DNA from 4 places in the Nocardioides exalbidus genome. Region 4 is predicted to be linked to each of the others. Evidence: predicted binding sites of a transcription regulator. Region 4 holds the regulator's gene; each other region holds the start of a gene.

Region 1 (4,738 bases), 2.1 Mb from region 4:
ACGATCGCGCCGACGACCAGCCCGACCACAGCGGAGACGACCGTGTTGAGCACCCAGCCGACGATGCCGCCGATCGGCCCGCCGATCGCGTCGTGGACCTGGACCTCCCAGTGGTGCAGCGTCTCGTAGGGCCAGTGCAGGGCGTCGCCGAAGCCGGTGCCCTCGAGCAGGCCGTCGTGGCCGCCGATCTCGTAGAGGCTGACCAGGAAGATGTGCCCACCGACCCAGAGCATCGCGAGCGTGCCGATGGCGGAGATGGCCGCGAGCAGCTTCGGCATCGCCGAGACGAGTGCGAGGCCGACCCGCTGCGAGGCCTGGGACGGCTTCTCGGCGAGGTGCAGGCCGACGTCGTCCATCTTCACGATCAGCGCGACCACGCCGTAGACGAGGACGGTGATGAGGACCGCGACCACGGCCAGCACGATCGCGCGCATCCAGATGCTCGCGTCGGCGTCGGAGCTGACGACCTCCTTGAGCGCGATGACCATGATCTCGGCGCTCAGGATGAAGTCGGTGCGCACGGCCTGCGCGATGGTCCGCGCCTCGTGCTCGGGGGTGAACTCCCCCCGCTCGGCGACCTGCTCCTCGGCCTCCGTCGCGTGGCCGGCGTACTTCTCGTGGACCTTGTGGGCGCCCTCGTAGGCCAGGAACCCGCCACCGAAGATGAGGATCACGGGCAGCAGCCACGGCAGGAACTGCCCGAGCAGCACGGCCGCCGGGAGGATGAAGAGGAGCTTGTTGCGCAGCGAGCCGATCGCGATCTTCTTGATGATCGGGAGCTCGCGCTCCGCGGCGGAGCCGTGGAGGTACTGCGGGGTGACCGCGGTGTCGTCGACCACGACGCCTGCCGCCTTGGCGCTGGCGCGGCCGGCTGCGGCGGCGACGTCGTCCACGCTGGCCGCGGCGATGCGGGCGAGAGCGGCGACGTCGTCGAGGAGGGCGAACAGTCCGCCGGCCATGGTCGATCCTTCGGGTCGTGGGTCGGGTCGTCGCCCGGCTCAGGACGAAGCCTATCGGCGCGTGTGCCGGCGTCGTGCCAGCAACCGGCCGCTGCTGGCAGGATGAGGCGCATGTCGGGGGACGGAGCGCGGGTGCGACGCGCGTGGACCGGGCTCGTGCTCGTCGCCGCACTGGGAACGGGTTGCGCGTCGGGACCGGTCGAGCCGGTCACCGCCGACCCGTGGGTCGAGGGCGGCCTCCCCGCCTACTGCGACGGTCGCGGCGGCGAGCTCACGGACTTCTGGGAGGTCGTGCACCAGACGTGCGCGATCGCCCAGGACGGCGACGAGCTGCAGGGCGCGGTGCTCGAGGACGTGCTCGCGCAGCTGCCCGCGACGACGTCGCGGAGTTCGACCGGACCTTCCACCGGCTCAACCGGCAGCTCCGGTCGATCAGTCCGGTCGCCGACGACATCTGCCTCCCGAGCCTGGGCCTGGGCTCGGACCTCGGCACCGACTACCGCAGCTGGGTGATCGCCCACGGGCAGGACGCCTACGAGGCCGTGCTCGCCGACCCCGAGCGCCTGCGCGACTTCCCGGACGCGAGGTCCGGCTGCGGGCTCGGCGAGCGCTTCTTCGACGCCGTGGTGCCGCCGCGGTCCTGAGGTCAGCCCTCCACCGTGCGACGCACGACCCAGCGCCACTTGGAGATCCGGCGGTCGCGCACGAACCCGAGGTCCTCGTAGAGCGTCTCGGGGCCGGTGTGGAGGTACGCCCCGCGCTGGGGCTTGCGGTCGTCCACCTGCTCCGGGTAGGCCTCGACGACTCCCCCTCCCGCCTGCCGGATCTCGTCGAGGACGGCGGTGACGGCCGCCCGCGCGACGCCCCTCCCCCGGTGCTTGCTGCCGGTGAAGATGCACCCGATCCGCCACGTCGGGAGCTCGACGAGGTCCTTCTCGTAGGCCTTCAGGTTCTTGATGTTCGGCAGCTCGTCGGGCGTGCCGAACTGGCACCAGCCGACCGCCGCCCCACCGTCGTACACCAGCACCTGGTGCACCGTGCCCTCGCGCACGTGCCTCTCCTTCGCCGCGCGGTGCTCCGACGCCTTGCCCGTGAAGCCCTCGGGGTGGAAGCCCATGCACCAGCACCCGCCCCACACCACGTTGTTCGCCTCGACCAGCGTGGCGAAGTCGTCCCACGTGTCCGGGCCGAGGAGCCGGGTCGTGTACGTCGTCATGCCTCGCACGCTAGAGGACGATGCGGACGATCTCGGGGCAGTAGCCTCGCGTCCGTGCCGGACAGCGACCTCGACCCGGTCCTCGACCACCAGTGGGCGATCGAGGAGCGGGAGTACGCCCGGCACGAGGCCCGGCGCGGGCGCCGGCACGCCTACGAGCACCTCGACCCGCGGCGCACGGCGCTCGTGGTCGTCGACGTCGTGCCGTTCTTCGTGAGGGAGTCGGCGTACGTCCGCGGGATCGTGCCGCGCGTCAACGAGCTGGCCTCCGCCCTGCGCGCTGCCGGCGGCGTCGTGGCCTGGGTCGTGCCCGGACACGCCGAGCCGAGCGCCAAGGACCGGGAGTTCTTCGGCGACGAGGTGGCGGAGGCCTACGCCGTGTCGGGTGCCGAGGGCTTGGACCCGTCGCTCGCCGCGGCGCCGGGCGACCTCGTCGTCCAGAAGACCGCGCGGAGCGCCTGGACGCCGGGATCGTCCGAGCTCCCCCGGCTGCTCGCCGACCGCGGCATCGACACGATCGTCGTGACCGGCACCGTCACCAACGTCTGCGTCGAGCACACCGCGCGGGACGCCAGCGCCGCCGGGCTCCGCGTCGTCCTCGTCGCAGACGCCTGCGCCGCGATGCGCGATGCCGACCACAACGCCACCCTGCACGTCGTCTACCGCTCCTACGGCGACGTCCGCCCGACGTCGGAGGTGCTCGGGCTGATCGCGAGCTCGTAGGCCAGGAGCTCGGCATGGGGCCATGGCGACAGCTGGCCGCTGGCTGAGCAGCGCCGCTGGTTGAGAAGGACGCGCCCTGCCGCTGGTTGAGCATCGCCGCGCAGCTGGTCGAGAAGGGCGGATTTGCCGCTGGTTGAGCAGCGAGCGCCAGCGAGCGTGTCGAAACCCAGGCATCCCCGCCCCACCGCCGCCGTTGGTCGAGGAGGGCGCCCCGCGCCCGTCACGAGACCAGACCATCCCTTGACCGAACCTCGCGTCTCCGACCATCGCCGCTGTCGGACCCAACGCCTACAATCGAACACATGAGTGAAGCGCTGGCAACGGATTCAGCGGCAGAGGTAGACGACCTCACCGCCTCCGCCCTGCTCGCCTCGATTCGCTCCGAGCGCGACACCGAGAACGCCGCCGCCGCACGCCAGCTCGACCTCGCCGCCCGGTGGGCTGATCTCCACCCACCCGAGTCCATCCACCTGGCCGCCGCGTTCACCACCCCCGGCTCCGAGCATGAGGAGCCGATCGCGGGCGAGGGCTGCCCGCTGGTCGCGGAGTTCTGTGTCGCAGAGCTCGGCGCCGTGCTCGGCACCAGCACGACCGCTGCGAAGAAGCTGATCGGGCACGCCCTCGAGCTCCGCCACCGTCTCCCGCGTATGTGGGGTCAGGTGCACGCAGGCATGGTTCCGGCGTGGCGGGCGCGGTCGGTCGCCGAAGCGACCATCCACGCGGTTCCTTCGCTGACCCGGGAGGCCGCGAGCTGGGTCGACGACCAAGTCAGTGCGGTCGCCGGCAAGGTCGGTGTCGCGCAGCTCGACCGCCTCGTCCAAGAAGCCATCAAGCGGTTCCAGCTCGCTGCACCTGATCCCGCGTCGGATCCGGAGGACGGCTACCTGTACGTCGACCCGCGGCACGTCACCGTGCACGACCAGGACGTCCACTTCGCCGGGACCATCCACGTCGAGGCCGACCTCGACCTCGCCGACGGCATCGACCTCGACCACGCCCTCGCGCGCGACGCAGCGACGCAGAAAGCCCTCGGCTCCACCGAGACCCTCGACGTCCGGCGGGCCAAGGCCCTCGGCAACCTCGCCCGCACCCAGACCGCCCTCGACCTCTTTCACGCGCAGGACGCTACGGCGGCCCCCTCCGAGGACGACCGGAAGGACGACCTCCCCGTGGCCCGCGAGGTCGTGCTCCACGCCCACTTCGACGCAGACCTGGTCGAGGAGACGATGGTGTTCGGTCCCACCGGACGGATGGAGAACCGGCAGAAGCTCCTCCTCCTCGAACAGCTCCAGTCGTGGTGCGCCGACTCCCGCACGACGGTGACCATCAAGCCGGTCATCGACCTCAACCACAACCTCACCGCACCCGGCTACGACATCCCCGACCGGATCCGTGAGCAGGTCATCCTGCGCGACCGCACCTGCGTGTTCCCGCACTGCACGAGACCAGCCAGGGGCTGCGACATCGACCACATCACCGCCTACGACCACGACGCTGATGCAGAAGGCAGATCCCAACCGGGTCCGACTCGGTCCGACAACCTCGCCTGCCTGTGCCGCTCCCACCACCGACTCAAGACCTTCACCAGCTGGCGCTACCAGATGGCCGCGCCCGGCGTCTTCGAGTGGACCAGCCCCCACGGACACCAGTTCAGACGCGACCGATCAGGCACCACCCCGGTCGAGCCCGCACGACCATGACACCGCCCTGCACCCCGCCGGTCACCACGACGGCGGGGTCACAGGCACGCGCGGTGTCAGTGAATCCCCTTGGTCTCAAGCAACTGAGCCATCCTGGCCTCTGCGTCTGGATCGAACAGCCACTCCTTCACCTCGAAGTC
Region 2 (4,738 bases), 3.4 Mb from region 4:
CATCGCGAAGTGATGCGACCGGTTCTGGCGTCTCGGTCGGAGCCGGTGACGGTGTCCCACTGGAGGTCGCGTCTTCGCTCGGTTCAGGACTTGTGCTGCCCGCGCCTCCGCAGCCGGTGGCGACGAGCATGATGAGAAGTCCGCCGATTGCCTTCGCGAAGTGTTGGTTCACCGAGTCCTCCAGTTCCGTGCGGTGACCTGGCATGCCGGGCATGAGCTCACGATCTTGCGTCGAAACAGCTATGTACGCGACGATCCGGGATCACCAGTCTGAAGCAGAACATCGAGTCTCGCCGAGTGAGCGACGCAATCCCGACACGCGGCGGGGTGCCGCGCATTTCTTAAGCGTGACTGACGTCTAGTCCCAGACGTTCGGCTGAAGTCGAAGCACGCTCTCCTCACGTCCGCATGGTGAAGGTGAGGGTGTTGTCGGCGTGCGTCGTCACGAAGTAGCGAGAGTCGTGAACGAGCCGATGGTGGTGGGGGCAGAGGAGTCGGCCGGAGGCGAGTTCGGTGCGGCCGCCCTTGGCCCAAGGGTCGTCGTGGTGTGCGTGGCACCCGGAGGCGGTGGTCTCGCAGCCGCGGGCGGTGCAACCGCCGTCGCGCAGGCCGAGGGCGATGCGCTGGGACTTGGTGAACAGCCGCGTACTGCGCCCGAGATCGAGGGGCACTGATCCGGCCCCGAGAACGGCAGGGATGATCCCGGCCTCGCAGGCGAGCCTGCGCGCTTGGCCGGCGGAGATGCGGGTGCCGTCGTCGAGCAGCGCGGTTGCCTGCTCGCCGAGGAGCTGCTCGAGGGTCATCGTGACCACGACGGTGGCACTCACCCCGGCGGTCTGTGGGGTGGCGTCGGCGGGGTATCGCTCGACGTACTCGACGAACGCCTCGCCCAGGCGGCGCCGGAGCGGCTTCAGGGCCCCGGTCTCGTCGCGGAGCTGCTGGTCGGTGTGGCGGGCGGGGTTGGCGAGGGCGAGGAGGTGGCGCTGGAGCATCTTCCACGCCGTGGTCGGCATGGTGAAAGTGCCGTGGGAGGAGCCGTGGTCGTCGTCGTAGACGGTGAGGTCAGCGGTCGCGGCAGCACGGGCTTCCTCGGCGGCGAGGGCGGCCGCTTCGTGGGACTCCCCCACTTCAGGGGCCACCGTGTCGAGGATCCGCTTCCCGAGCTGGGTCAGGTCGCGGGCGTCGTGCTGGCGCGCGAGGCCGAGCAGCATGGTCTCGGCCTTGGCGCGGATCTCGTCGTCGACCCGTGCTGCCGGGAGGGCGTCCACGGAATCCACGATCTTGCGTGCCTGGTCGACCCGGAGGTCGCCGGCAGCGAACGCAGCCGCGGTGGGTGCGTGGGTCTCGGTCGCGAGGGCGCGCCCGAGGCGCACCAGCCGGCCGGCCTCGGCCCGGGTCAGTCGGCTGCGCCGCGCCCACCAGTGATGGGTGTGCCGTGCGCCAGTCGGCTCACCGAGGCGGCGGTCGTCGGCCTGGGCTGCTGTGGCGCACTGCATCGCAGCGAGACGGCTGGATGCGGTCGTGGTGGCGTCCAGCAGCTCGGTGACGTCGGCGTCCGACAGTCCGGCCAGTGACAGCCCGTGGAGGTCGTCCAGCACACCATCGAGGCGCCGCAGCAGCGAAGCGACCGCCAAGGACGTCACTGGTGCTGACGCCGGAGCGTCGACCCCAGGCGCACGCCACTGGCCGGCGTCGTCCTCGGCGGGGATGGCACTCACGGAAAACAGACCTCTCCGCGCCCTCGTGGCGCGTCGACTACAGGTGGAGGGTCTGTGTCTCTGAGGTGTGTACAGCCGTCATCGGCGAGGAAGGACCCGAGCTCGGCGGCTCGAAACTATGTTCGTATTCTATCCCTTGAGTCCGACATCCGCGCTGGCGGGAGGGGTTCAGGGATCGTCAAGAACCGGAGTGGTGTCGAGGCTCGCTTCGCACCGTCATGACCGGCCTCGCCCTCTCGTCAGCGACGCTGTCCGCACCGACCACGGCGTACGCTACCGCGGCACAGCGGCACCTCGTGCTCGCGAAGGGGCCGAGGCCGGGGACGTACGAGGGGACGATCGACCTGAAGGGCCCGCGAGCGGGGACGCGGCGTGGAACCTGTCCCACTCACCGCTCGGACAGCACGCTCGCAGGCTGGGGTCGCGGTGCCCGCTCGCCGAGCAGCGCGACGCCGACGGCCCCGACGAGCGAGACCAGCGCCGTGACGAGGACGGCGCGGTGCCAGCCGTCGACCAGGCCCTGCGCGGTGACGGCGCCGGCGGGAGCAGCGACGACCGAGACCACGGTGACGCCGAGCGCCGAGCCGAGGTAGCGGGCGGTGTTGTTGGCCCCGCTGCCGAGGCCCGCCTGGCCGGGAGGCACGCTCGCGACGCTCTCGCGACCCATCGCGGCGTTGAGGACGCCCGTCGCCACGCCGGCCAGCAGCAGGCCGGGCACGAACCTCGCCGGGCCGCTCCCGGTGCCGACGCCCAGCACGAGCAGCTGCCCCACGGTGATGACCGCGAGGGCACCCGACATCCGCGCACGACCGCTCCACGCCTCCGGGAGCCGGCGGGCCGCGAACGCCGTGACGACGCTCGGCAGCGACCACGCCAGCATCAGCCAGGCCGCGGTCGTCGCCGAGATGCCGAGGGCGGAGCCCACGAACCCGGAGACGTACGACATCAGCGCGATGATCCCGGCACCCGTGGCCAGGCCGGCGATGTTCACCGCGCGGAAGGCCGGGCGGCGCAGCAGGCCGAGGTCGAGCATCGGATGGGTCGAGCGGCCCTCGACGACGACGAACGCCACGAGCATCGCCGCGCCGGCTGCCAGCAGCACCACGGTGACCGGACGCGCCCACCCGGCGCGCCCCTCGGTCAGCCCGGCGAGCAGCGACGCGGTGCCGAGCGCCATCAGCACGACACCCGCGAGGTCGAGCCTGGCCCGGTGGTCCGAGCGCGACTCCGGGCATCCCCGACCGGCGACCGCGAGGGCGAGGCCGGCGACGCCCAGGACGACGTAGACGTCGCGCCAGGAGTGGAGCGAGCTCAGGTAGTTGCCGAGCAGCGGGCCGATCGCGATGCCGGCGCCGACACTCGCACCCCACACCCCGGTGGCACGGCCACGGGCGAGGGGGTCGGGATGCGCGTGGGCGATCATCCCGAGCCCGGCCGCGACCACGGCTGCGCCGCCGGCACCGGCAGCGACGCGGGACGCGACGAAGGCGGTCACGTCCGTGGAGGCGGCACCTGCCAGCGACGCGAGCCCGAGGAGCAGGGAGCCCAGCACGAACCAGCGCCGGCGTCCGTAGTCGTCGGCCAGCCGGCCGGCGGTGAGCAGGAACGCACCGAGCCCGATGCTCATCGAGCTCAGCACCCACGTGCCACCGCGGTGTCCGGCACCGAGCCCGGCGACGGTCTCGTTGAAGTTGGCCAGCGGTGCGGTGAAGGCCACGAGGACGGCGACCGTGCCGAGGGAGGCGGTCGCGAGGGTGCGGCGAGGCGACACGGTCACTCCTTTTGGTTCGTTGACCAGACCAAAGCACGATAGCATCGCTCCATGGCACTCGGCACCGACTATCCGCGGCAGGACTGCGGCATCGCCCGCTCGCTGGAGCTGGTGGGCGAGCGCTGGACCCTGCTGATCCTGCGCGACTGCTTCCTCGGGGTTCGTCGCTTCTCCGACCTCCAGGCCCACCTCGACGTGTCACGCGCCGTCCTCGCAGCGCGGCTCGACGCCCTCGTCGCCGCCGGCCTCCTCGCCCGGGTCGGCGAGGGCCATGCGTCCTACGAGCTGACGCCCGACGCGCTCGACCTCTGGCCGGTCCTGCACGGGCTCGCCCAGTGGGGAGACGGGCAGACCAGCCCGGGTCGCCCGCGACGGACGTTCCACCACGTCGTGGACGACGCCGAGTGCGGGGTCCTCGGCGCCGACGGTCGCTGCACCACCTGCGACGCGGCTCCGCGCCCGGCCGACGTCGAGACACGGCCCGGCCCGGGGGCCGACCCGTTCCTGCGCGACGACCCGGTCTCCCGTGCCCTGCGCGTGCCCCACCGGCTGCTGGAACCGCTCGTCACCCGCTGAGCGCGCTCAGGCGTCTCGCGTCCACACGACGAGCTCGTCGAGCGCCTCGCTGCCGTCACCCTCGCGGTGGAAGGCGACGACGTCGCTCGTCGCGACCTGGCGCAGGCCGTAGGTCGCCGCCCGCCGCGCGACCTCGGCGCGCTCGAAGCGCTGCACGCGGTAGCCACCGCGGACGACGCTGACCCCGGTGGCCTGGACCGTCGGCCCGGGCACGATCGGCTCGTGGCTCGCCAGCAGGTGGCCGCTCGGGACGAGGTGGGTGGCGGCGCGCTCGAGCACCTCGAACATGTCGGGGACCAGCTCGAGGACGCCGACGACGACGACCAGGTCCCACTGCCCCGGGGTGTCGCGCAGGAAGCCGGCGGCGTCCGCGACGACGAGCTCGGCCGACGGGAATGCCTGCCTCGCCTGCTCGACCATGGCCGGCGACACGTCGACGAGCGTCAGCTCGGCGCCCGGGTAGAGCGACGCCAGCATCCGGGCCGTCAGGCCCGTGCCCGCGCCGAGGTCCAGGACGCGGTCCGGGGCGAGCCCGAGCGGCGCGAGGAGCGCGCGCGCTGCGTCGTTGGCGCTCCACCCGACGCGGTCCGCCCAGTCGTCGTAGTCGGGCGCGAGCCAGTCGTAGAACCCGGCCCAGCCGGCTGCGGCGCTGCGGGCCTCGTCGTCACGTGCA
Region 3 (4,738 bases), 1.7 Mb from region 4:
CGCACGGTCGAGGCGTCCGACTTCTTCGTCGACCTCTTCGAGACGGCCATCGGCGACGACGAGATCCTGACCGAGGTCCGGGTGCCCAAGCACACCGGCTGGGGCGCGCACTACGAGAAGTTCGTCCGCGTCGCCCACCAGTGGCCGATCGTCGCCGTCGCGGCGACCGTGCGCGGCTCGATCGACGAGGCGAGGATCGGGCTCACGAACATGGGGTCCACCCCGCTGCGGGCCTCTGCCACCGAGGCCGCCCTCGTGGGAGCGAGCGCGACGGAGGACGGCGTACGCGCCGCGGCCGAGCTGGCTGCCGAGGGCACCAACCCGCCCTCCGACCTCAACGGTGCGGCCGACTACCGCGAGCACCTCGCGCGGGTGCTGACCGGTCGTGCGGTGCTGAAGGCGGCCGGTGCGTAGATGGAGCTGAACCACCGGTTCACCGTCCCGATCGGCGTCGAGGAGACGTGGGCGCACTTCAACGACATCGCCTCCGTCGCCGAGTGCTTCCCGGGCGCCCAGGTCACCGAGGCCGACGAGCAGTCGTTCGCCGGGTCGGTGAAGGTCAAGCTCGGCCCGATCGCCCTGCTCTACAACGGCACCGGCACCTTCGTGGAGAAGGACGAGGCCGAGCACCGCTTCGTCGTCGACGCGAAGGGCAAGGACAAGCGCGGCAACGGCACGGCCGGGGCGAAGGTGACCGTCGTCATGACCGACGCCGGCGGCGCGACCGACGTGTCCGTCGACACCGACCTGGCCATCACCGGCAAGCCGGCCCAGTTCGGCCGCGGCGTGATGCAGGACGTCTCCGACAAGCTCCTCGGTCAGTTCGTGGCCTGCCTCGAGCAGCGCCTCGCCGCACCCGAGCCGACTCCCGAAGCCGCCCCACCTGACCCGGGGACCGCGGCGGGGGTGGATGCTGCCCTACCCCCCGAGCAGCTGGCAGCCCCGCCCCCGTCGCCCCCTCCCGGTGCGCAGCACCGGCCGCCTCCCGCACCGCCGCGGGAGGCGGAGGCGCTCGACCTCGGCAGCGCCGTGCTGCCGGTGATCGCGAGGTCCTACTGGAAGCACGCGCTGGCAGCGCTCGCCGGCCTCGCGGTGGTCAGGCGGCTGCTCAGAAGACGTTGAGCGGGCGGAACTGCACCGAGATCCGGGGCCCGGCGTGGGCGACCTTGGGAACCGCGTGCTCCCAGGTGCGCTGGCACGAGCCGCCCATCACCACCAGGTCGCCGTGCCCCATCGTGACCGAGACGGACGCACCGCCACCGCGGGGCCGGAGCATGAGGCGGCGCGGGTCGCCGACGCTGACGATGGCCACCATCGTGTCCCCGGTGCGGCCGCGACCCAGGTTGTCGCCGTGCCACGCGACCGAGTCACGGCCGTCGCGGTAGTAGCAGCAACCGGCGCTCACGAAGGGCTCGCCGAGCTCGTCGCGGTAGTGGGTGCTCAGCTCGTCGCGGGCGCGCTCGAGCGCGGGATGGGGGAGCGGGTCGCCGCCGAGGTAGGTGTGCACGAGCCGGGGCACGTCGACCACCCGGTCGTACATCTCGCGGCGCTCGGCCCGCCACGGGACGTCGGAGACGAGTGCGGAAAACGCGGCGTCCGGGTCGGCCAGCCAGTTGCGCTGCACGTCGATCCACGCTCCGCGCGACAGCGTCCGACGCTCAGGGCTGAGCGCCACGGAATCCGTGGTGGAATCGGCGAAGAGGGACGACTGGAAGTCCACACCGGGCATCGTAACCCATCGTCGAACAGGCGTTCGAAGTTCCGGGTTCCGTCGAGTGTTTATCGAAGGAATCCTCAATGTAGTGACACCTGGTCCAGCCCAGTCCTAACCTGACTTGCTATGGAACCTGTGGACCTCGTCGTACCGCGCCAGCGGGCGTTGAAGCACGTCCAGGTTCGTGAGCACGTCCGCAGCCTCATCGAGGCGCAGCCCCCGGGCTCCGCGGCACCGTCGGAGCGCGAGCTGGTCGCCCGCTTCGGAGTGGCCCGGATGACCGTCCGACAGGCGCTCGACGCGCTGGTCGCCGAGGGCCTCCTGGAGCGCATCCCGGGACGTGGCACGTTCGTCGCGCAGCCGCCCAAGACCGCCGGTCGCCTGACCTCCTTCACCGAGGAGATCCGTCGCCGGGGGATGCTGCCGGAGTCCCAGACCCTGCTGGCCCGCGTCGAGCAGGCCGGTCCGGGCGTCGCCCGCGCACTCGACATCTCGCCCGGTGACCCGGTGCTGCACTGGCGCCGGCTGCGCCGTGCCGACCAGGCCATCGTGTGCGTCGAGGACGCCTACCTCAACGAGGTGCTGCTCCCGGGCTTCCTGCAGCACGGCACCCCGACGAGCCTCTACGAGGCGCTCGGTGCACGCGGCCTGCGTCCGACCGAGGTCGAGGACTCGATCAGCGCCGACCGCGCCAGCGCGGAGGAGGCCACGGTCCTCGAGATCGCCGAAGGCGACCCCGTGCTGCGCCACTCGCGCCGCGCCGTCTCCGAGGGACGCATCGTCGAGGTCTCGCGCACCTGCTACCGGCACGACCGCTTCACGGTCTACCAGTCGCTCACCGACCGCTGACCCCAGCGTCCGGCCTCACGCGCGCAGCTCCTCGAGCTCGCGCGTGAGGTTCGCGCGCGCGTCGGCCTCCCACAGCGCGCGGCCCTGAGGCGTGTGGAAGAGCCACGGCTTGGCGGCGAGGTCGTCCAGCACGAGCGCCCGGCCGACCCGGAAGTCGTCATCCTCGACGTGGGCGAAGTCGGCGCGCACGCCCGCGACGTAGGCGTCGTAGCGCTCGCGCGGGGCCGCCAGGATCGCGAGGTCGGCATCGCTCAGGGCGCCGCCCGCCGGGTCGTCGTCGCCCGGTCGGTGGTGCACGGTCATCCGGACCAGCCGCGCCACCTCGTCGGCGTACGGCACCGGGAGGGCGCGCTCGGCCCACTGCGCCGACAGCTCCTCGTCGTCGGCGGTGCCGTCGTAGACCGCGTCGTGGAACCACGCCGCGAGCGCGACGGTCGTCGCGTCGAAGCCGGCGCCGGCCGACCGCAGGAGGTCGAGGCGGTCGATGACCTCGGTGAGGTGCAGCAGGTCGTGGTAGCCGTCGCGGTCCCACGCGCCGAGGAGCTCGTCGCGCAGCGCGAGGTGGTCGCCGAGCGGCCAGCGCTGCGACAGGTCGTGGGCGAGGCTCACGCCCGCGCGTCCTCGATCGACTGCGCGTGCTCCCGCCCCGACGTCATCGCCCACCGGATGGCGCTGGTCGAGATCGTGCCGAGGGCACGACCGACCGTGCGGTCGAGGGTGCCGTCGAGGATCGGCGGGTGCGGCAGCCCGAGCTCGCGCCGCTCGTGCTCGGAGGTCAGCGAGACCGCGGCCCCGACCAGGGAGAGGTAGGCCGGCCGCGCCGCCAGTGGCAGGTCGGGGTGCCAGACGAGGAAGCGGATCGCGTCGCGCGCCGCGTCGGTGCCACGCAGCTCGGGGGCGTACGACGCCAGGGTGGCGGCGAGCTCGTCCTCGGTCTGCGGTGCATCGAGCACGCCGAGGTGCGTGGCCGCGACCCCGGCCTGGGCGACGTACTCGTCGCGCTCGGCGCCCACCAGCGGCCGGTGCCCGAAGCGGTCGTGGGCGCGGAGGAAGCTGTCGATCTCGGCGGCGTGCACCCAGCCGAGCAGGTGCGGGTCGGAGGCGGCGTAGGGCGTCCCGTCGGGCATCGTGCCGACGACCGACTCGTGTGCCCGCTGCACGGCCCGGATCAGCTGCAGGGCGTCGCGCTCGGCGCCGAAGGTCGTCATCGCGATGTAGGTCGACACCTGGGCGAGCCGGCCCCACATGTCGCCGCGGTAGCCCGAGTGGTCGGCGACCCCCTGCATGGCCGCGGGGTGCAGCGACTGGAGCATGATCGCGCGGATGCCGCCGACGAACATCGAGGCGTCGCCGTGGACGCGGTGGATCGGCGAGCCGGGCTCGAACCAGCGCGGTCCCGGGGTGCCGTGGACACGCTCGCGCTGGCGGGGACCGTCGGGACCCGCGACCTTGCGGAAGATCTCGGCGCCGATGCGGTCTCGGAGGGTCACTCCACGAGGCTAGCGGTGTGATCCACGCGGGCGTGGTCGCTGACGTCGTACCTCCCCTGCTGGCGACGCAGCAGGGGAGGTCAGGCCTCGGCGGCGAGGTCCCCGGCGTCGATGATCCGGTAGGCGTAGCCCTGCTCGGCGAGGAACCGCTGGCGGTTCTGCGCGAAGTCGGCGTCGACCGTGTCGCGCGAGACGACCGTGTAGAAGTGCGCGCTGCGTCCCTCGGTCTTCGGCCGGAGCAGGCGGCCGAGGCGCTGGGCCTCCTCCTGGCGCGAGCCGAACGACCCGCTCACCTGGATCGCGACCTCGGCCGAGGGCAGGTCGATCGAGAAGTTGGCGACCTTGCTGACCACCAGCAGCCCGATCTCGCCGGAGCGGAAGGCCTCGAAGAGCCGCTGCCGCTCCTTCACCGTCGTCTCGCCCTTGATGACCGGGGCGTCGAGCATCGCGCCGATCTCGTCGAGCTGGTCGATGTACTGCCCGATCACGAGGGTCGGCTGCCCGGCGTGCTGCTCGACCAGGTCGCGCACGACGTCGATCTTGGCGTGGGTGCACGACGCCAGCCGGTACCTCGTGTCGGGGTCGGCCGTCGCGTAGGCGAGCCGCTCGCCGTCGGGCAGGGTCACCCGCACCTCGACGCAGTCGGCGGGGGCGATGTAGCCCTGCGCCTCGATGTCCTTCCACG
Region 4 (4,738 bases):
GACCGTCGCCGAACTTGAAGGTGTACGACGGCATCGCACGGATCTCGACGCGGCGACCGGCCAGCGTGACGGTCCGCGTGCTGACCTGGTCGTTGGTCGTGTAGAAGTTCGTCTCGAGGTTGACCAGTGTCTTGCCGCCGGGCGGTTGGACGACGAGCTCGGACGAGGGCCACGTCAGGCGCTTGAACTCGCGGATAGCAAGCTCGGCGATGTTGACCTCCTCCACTTGGCTCTCGGGTACGCAGACGTCGCCGACGTCGGTGCCATCCATGTAGACGTCGTGGACGAAGCCCTCCTCCCCGTTCTCGAGACACTCGACGTGCTCAGCGCAGATGCCGCCATTGCTGCACTGGATCGTGACGACCCACGTGTGCCCATCTCCGGAGCCGGAACTCGAGCTGTAGTCGGCATACGTCCACTGGCATTCGGCATCTGCCTGTTCCCACCCAACGGTGATGCATGGCGATGGCTCGGCAGAAGCTGGACTCGAAACAGCTGGAGTGATGAGCAGGGCAGCCACCAGCACGAGGGCTCGGAGTGCATGAAAGGGCTTCACAGGATTCCAAAGTGGGTCACGACCCAATTGCCCGATGCCTTGCCAAGCGTGACTCTCAGCGTGGTGCGCCCTCCCGGCAGGGTTTCCGGGGCCTCACCCGGTCGCGAGATGACCGTGTCGGGTAGATCTTTCGTGAGGTTGAAGGTGGGAGGCGTCTTGCCGAGTTGCTTGATGCTCACGATGGTCGAACCGGCGAACTCGGCGCTTCCACCGGCGGCGTACACCTCGCTCACGTTGTCGACGAACGCCTGACAAGGCGAGCACTTTGGCGTCATGGCGTCGTACTCGGCGGTGTCCCCAGTCACCTGCATCTCGTCGCCCGCCTTCACCCAGCGCCGGATGAACTCCTCCGCGCTCTCGGCCTCAGGCGTCTCGGTCTCCGTCGGCTCATCCGTGGGCGTCGAGGTCGACGTCTCCGGCATCTTCGGCTTGGGCTCGGGGTCGTCGGAGCACCCGGCGAGGAGCAGGGGTGCGACCAGGGCGAGCGCGAGGGCGCGGCGTACGTGCATCGAGTGGGCCTTCCCGAGAGCGTTGAACGCAGTCAAGTTACCCATGACGGAGCGTCTCGAACCAGTGCGTCGGCAAAGCCTGTGGACAAACCGAAATGCGCCGAGGGGCGGGCACATGGCCCGCCCCTCGCCTTCCCCTTGGTCCACCAGCCGGGGTCGAAGCGGCTGATGGAGGCCTCTGCGCCTACTCGGTGACGACCGGGACGCGGAGCTTCTGGCCAGCCGTGAGGCTGGCGGAGTCGAGGGCGTTGAGCCGCTCGATCTGGGTCATCATCCCGCGGACGTCACCTTCGGTGGCGATGTCGCTGGCGATGCCCCAGAGGGTGTCGCCGGGGGCGACCTGGACGACCTCGGTCGGCACGGGCTGGCCGGCCGAGTCGGTGCCGACGGCACCGCCGGCCAGCATGATCGCCACGCCGAGGACGAGGAAGAGCGACGTCAGGAAGACGACGAGCCGGCCACGTCGCGTCAGCCGCACGGTCGAACGCGGGCGAGCGGTGGCGGGGCTGGCGGTGAAGACCGGAGAAAGGCTGAGGGTGCTCATGGTGTGGCCTCCTGGGGAAGATCAGCCGGGTGGAAGTTGTCGGAGGAATGTCTAGCGACAGCCACCGACAGTGGGTGGTTGTCGATCAGACGTTCGATCGAACAGGTGTACGACGTTAGAGCACGTGTTCGAACGATGCAAGACCCCTGTTGAACAAATGTTCGGCGTGTCGCCACCGGTCTCGCGCGACACGCGGCTTCGAACAGATGTTTGATCACGCCCCTCGGTTCGGGCTACGGTGCTCGCACAGCCGGCCTGGTCCGGCAGTCGCACCACCAGCCCGTCCAGACATGCGTCGAGAGGTTCCACAGATGGCCAAGTCAGACGACAAGAACGTCATCGAGATGCCCGACGGTCCCCCGGACGCGACGGGCCTGACCCCGCGCCAGCAGCGCGTGCTCGCGACCATCAAGGACTCCATCGAGTCCAAGGGCTACCCGCCGTCGATGCGCGAGATCGGCCAGGCCGTCGGCCTGACCTCCTCCTCGAGCGTCGCCCACCAGCTGCGCGTGCTCGAGAGCAAGGGCTTCCTCAAGCGCGACCCCAACCGTCCGCGCGCCCTCGAGGTGTTCCTGCCCGAGGTGATGGCCGCCCGTCGCTCGATCTCCAGCGGCGACGAGTCGAGCGTCGACGAGACCGGCATCGGCGACGTCTCGCCGACCGCGGTCAACATCCCCGTCGTGGGCCGCATCGCCGCCGGTGGCCCGATCCTCGCCGAGGAGCAGGTCACCGACGTCTTTCCGCTGCCCAAGCAGCTCGTCGGCGACGGCACGCTCTTCCTCCTCGAGGTCTCCGGTGACTCGATGGTCGACGCGGCCATCTGCAACGGCGACTACGTCGTCATCCGCCAGGAGCAGACGGCCGAGAACGGCCAGATCGTCGCCGCGATGATCGAGGGCGAGGCCACCGTCAAGACGTTCCAGCGCAAGGACGGCCACGTCTGGCTGCTGCCGCACAACACCGCGTACGACCCGATCCCGGGTGACAACGCCACGATCCTCGGCGTTGTGACGGCGGTCCTGCGCAGCATCTGAGCTGGGTCTCGACACGGGCGCGGGGCGCCCTGCTCAACCATCGCACGGGTGGACACCTCCACGGGTGTCCACCCGTTCGTGCGTTGAAACGGCCGTATCCGCCGGACACGATGGCCAGATGAGCGCCATCAAGGAGTCGTACGACTACGTCATCGTCGGAGCAGGCGTCACCGCTGCCAGTGCAGTGAAGGGGATCCGGTCCGGGGACGGGGGCGGCACGATCGCCGTGCTCGGGTCCGAGCCCGCGAGGCCGCTCTACCGCCCGGACCTGTCCAAGGACCTCTGGCTCGACGACGACAAGACGCTCGCCGACTCCGACCTGGCCGGCGACCTCGACGAGGACGACGCGGTCGACCTGGTCACCGACACGACCGTGACGGAGATCGATCCGGGCGCGCACGTCGTACGCCTGGCTGACGGGACGTCGGTGTCCTACGGCAAGCTGCTGCTCGCCACCGGCGCCGAGCCGCGCGTGCTCGGCATCGACCCCGGCCCGCGGGTGGTCTACTACCGCACGGCCGCGGACTACGAGCGGCTGCGCGCGTTCGCCGGGGAGGGCAGCCACGTCGTGGTCGTCGGCGGTGGCTACATCGGGTCGGAGATCACCTCCGCCCTCGTGCAGAACGGCGTGACCGTCACGCTCGTGCTCGACCTCGAGGACGTGCAGGAGCAGATGTTCCCGCGCGCGCTGGCCGCGACGCTGACCAAGGCCTTCGCCGACAAGGGCGTCACGATCGTGCACGGCTCGGTCGAGGGTGGGCAGGAGGAGGACGGCGGCGTCCGGATCAGCCTCGAGGACGGCACCGACATCACTGCCGACGGCGCGGTCATCGGCGTCGGGGTGCTCCCCCGCACCGGTCTGGCGGACGCTGCGGGGCTCGAGGTCGACAACGGCATCGTCGTCGACGAGCACCTGCGCACCAGCGCCGAGGACGTGTGGGCCGCGGGCGACGTGGCGGCGTACGACGACGCGCTGCTCGGCCGTCGTCGCGTCGAGCACGTCGACCACGCCGAGAAGTCCGGTGAGGCCGCCGGCAAGGCCATGACCGGCAGCGACGAGACCTACGACTACACGCCCTTCTTCTGGTCCGACATCCTCGACCACGGCTACGAGGCCGTCGGCGAGACGAAGAGCGACCTCGACCTGGTCGAGGACTGGAAGGACGGCGAGGTCGGCACCGGCGTCGTCTACTACCTGAAGTCCGGGCACGTGCGCGGCGTGCTGCTGTGGAACGTGTGGGACAGCGTCGACCAGGCGCGCGAGCTCATCGCCGAGACCAAGGACGAGCCGGTCGCCGACCCGGAGGCGCTGCGAGGGCGGATCGCGTTCGGCTGACCGGTCGGGGTCTCGATGCGCCTCGTTCGTTCCACGCGGGGCTGCTCAACCGCCTAGGCTGAGCGGCGATGTCGCGACCTGATCCCGAGCTGTTCCGCACCCGACCCGGCAACCGGCGCCGGCTCACGCCGCCCGGTGAGGCGGAGCTCGACCGGCTCGCGACCGCCGGCGAGGAGTCCGGCTGGCTCAGCCCCCTGGCGTACAACCTCACGATCAGCCACTCGCACCGGTTCGTCTGGTACCGCGTGGCGAAGGTCGCCACGCGCACGATCCGGCACCACTGCGAGAGCAACGGCGTGGTCCTCGACGTCGACCACGCCATGCGGATCCGCTACCCGTGGGAGTCGTACGCCGACTACTTCACGTTCGCGTTCGTCCGCGACCCGCTCGACCGCTTCGTGTCGGCGTGGCACGACAAGGTCGTGGACAACAACTACTACGACTTCGACCCGGCGACGCACGCGCGGATGCAGGTGATCGAGGAGTTCGCCGCGTGGACCGCGACCCACGACCTCGGCGCGGTGCCGGGCACCGACCAGCACCTGACGCTCCAGAGCCGGATGATCGACCTCAACCGCGTCGACTTCGTCGGCCGGCTCGAGACCTTCGACCGCGACTTCGCCGAGGTGTGCGAGCGGATCGGGGCGCCGGCCGTGCCCACCGCTCCGAAGAACCAGACCGCACCCGGCGGCCGCGACCGCCAGGTGTCGGCCGAGCTGCGCGACCTCGTGGCACGGATGTACCGCCGCGACTACCAGC

The links. Region 4 encodes LexA, which represses DNA repair genes until DNA is damaged. Its sites were predicted from a motif close to TCGAACANNTGTTCGA; they were not measured.
Region 1: BLV76_RS13435 (HNH endonuclease signature motif containing protein) is a predicted target of LexA. The motif match lies at 2,995-3,010, and genes of this name have one in related genera.
Region 2: BLV76_RS19410 (HNH endonuclease signature motif containing protein) is a predicted target of LexA. The motif match lies at 1,829-1,844, and genes of this name have one in related genera.
Region 3: BLV76_RS11325 (alpha-ketoglutarate-dependent dioxygenase AlkB) is a predicted target of LexA. The motif match lies at 1,742-1,757, and genes of this name have one in related genera.

What each region holds. Positions count from the first base shown of each region.
Region 1 is NZ_FNRT01000002.1:2,734,397-2,739,134, reverse strand. Features, by position in the region: gene BLV76_RS13455 (DUF808 domain-containing protein) at 1-959, opposite strand, end outside; gene BLV76_RS13450 (DUF4240 domain-containing protein) at 1,262-1,603, shown strand; gene BLV76_RS13445 (GNAT family N-acetyltransferase) at 1,606-2,175, opposite strand; gene BLV76_RS13440 (cysteine hydrolase family protein) at 2,230-2,898, shown strand; gene BLV76_RS13435 (HNH endonuclease signature motif containing protein) at 3,201-4,598, shown strand; gene BLV76_RS13430 (hypothetical protein) at 4,655-4,738, opposite strand, start outside.
Region 2 is NZ_FNRT01000002.1:4,003,041-4,007,778, forward strand. Features, by position in the region: gene BLV76_RS22260 (hypothetical protein) at 1-214, opposite strand, end outside; gene BLV76_RS19410 (HNH endonuclease signature motif containing protein) at 399-1,718, opposite strand; gene BLV76_RS19415 (MFS transporter) at 2,107-3,489, opposite strand; gene BLV76_RS19420 (winged helix-turn-helix transcriptional regulator) at 3,541-4,065, shown strand; gene BLV76_RS19425 (class I SAM-dependent methyltransferase) at 4,072-4,738, opposite strand, start outside.
Region 3 is NZ_FNRT01000002.1:2,301,636-2,306,373, forward strand. Features, by position in the region: gene BLV76_RS11315 (FAD binding domain-containing protein) at 1-414, shown strand, start outside; gene BLV76_RS11320 (SRPBCC family protein) at 415-1,122, shown strand; gene BLV76_RS11325 (alpha-ketoglutarate-dependent dioxygenase AlkB) at 1,109-1,729, opposite strand; gene BLV76_RS11330 (GntR family transcriptional regulator) at 1,841-2,563, shown strand; gene BLV76_RS11335 (HD domain-containing protein) at 2,579-3,172, opposite strand; gene BLV76_RS11340 (oxygenase MpaB family protein) at 3,169-4,053, opposite strand; gene BLV76_RS11345 (DNA repair helicase XPB) at 4,134-4,738, opposite strand, start outside.
Region 4 is NZ_FNRT01000002.1:615,355-620,092, forward strand. Features, by position in the region: gene BLV76_RS03305 (hypothetical protein) at 1-271, opposite strand, end outside; gene BLV76_RS03310 (hypothetical protein) at 553-1,065, opposite strand; gene BLV76_RS03315 (LysM peptidoglycan-binding domain-containing protein) at 1,250-1,609, opposite strand; gene lexA (transcriptional repressor LexA) at 1,921-2,643, shown strand; gene BLV76_RS03325 (NAD(P)/FAD-dependent oxidoreductase) at 2,762-3,979, shown strand; gene BLV76_RS03330 (sulfotransferase family 2 domain-containing protein) at 4,048-4,738, shown strand, end outside.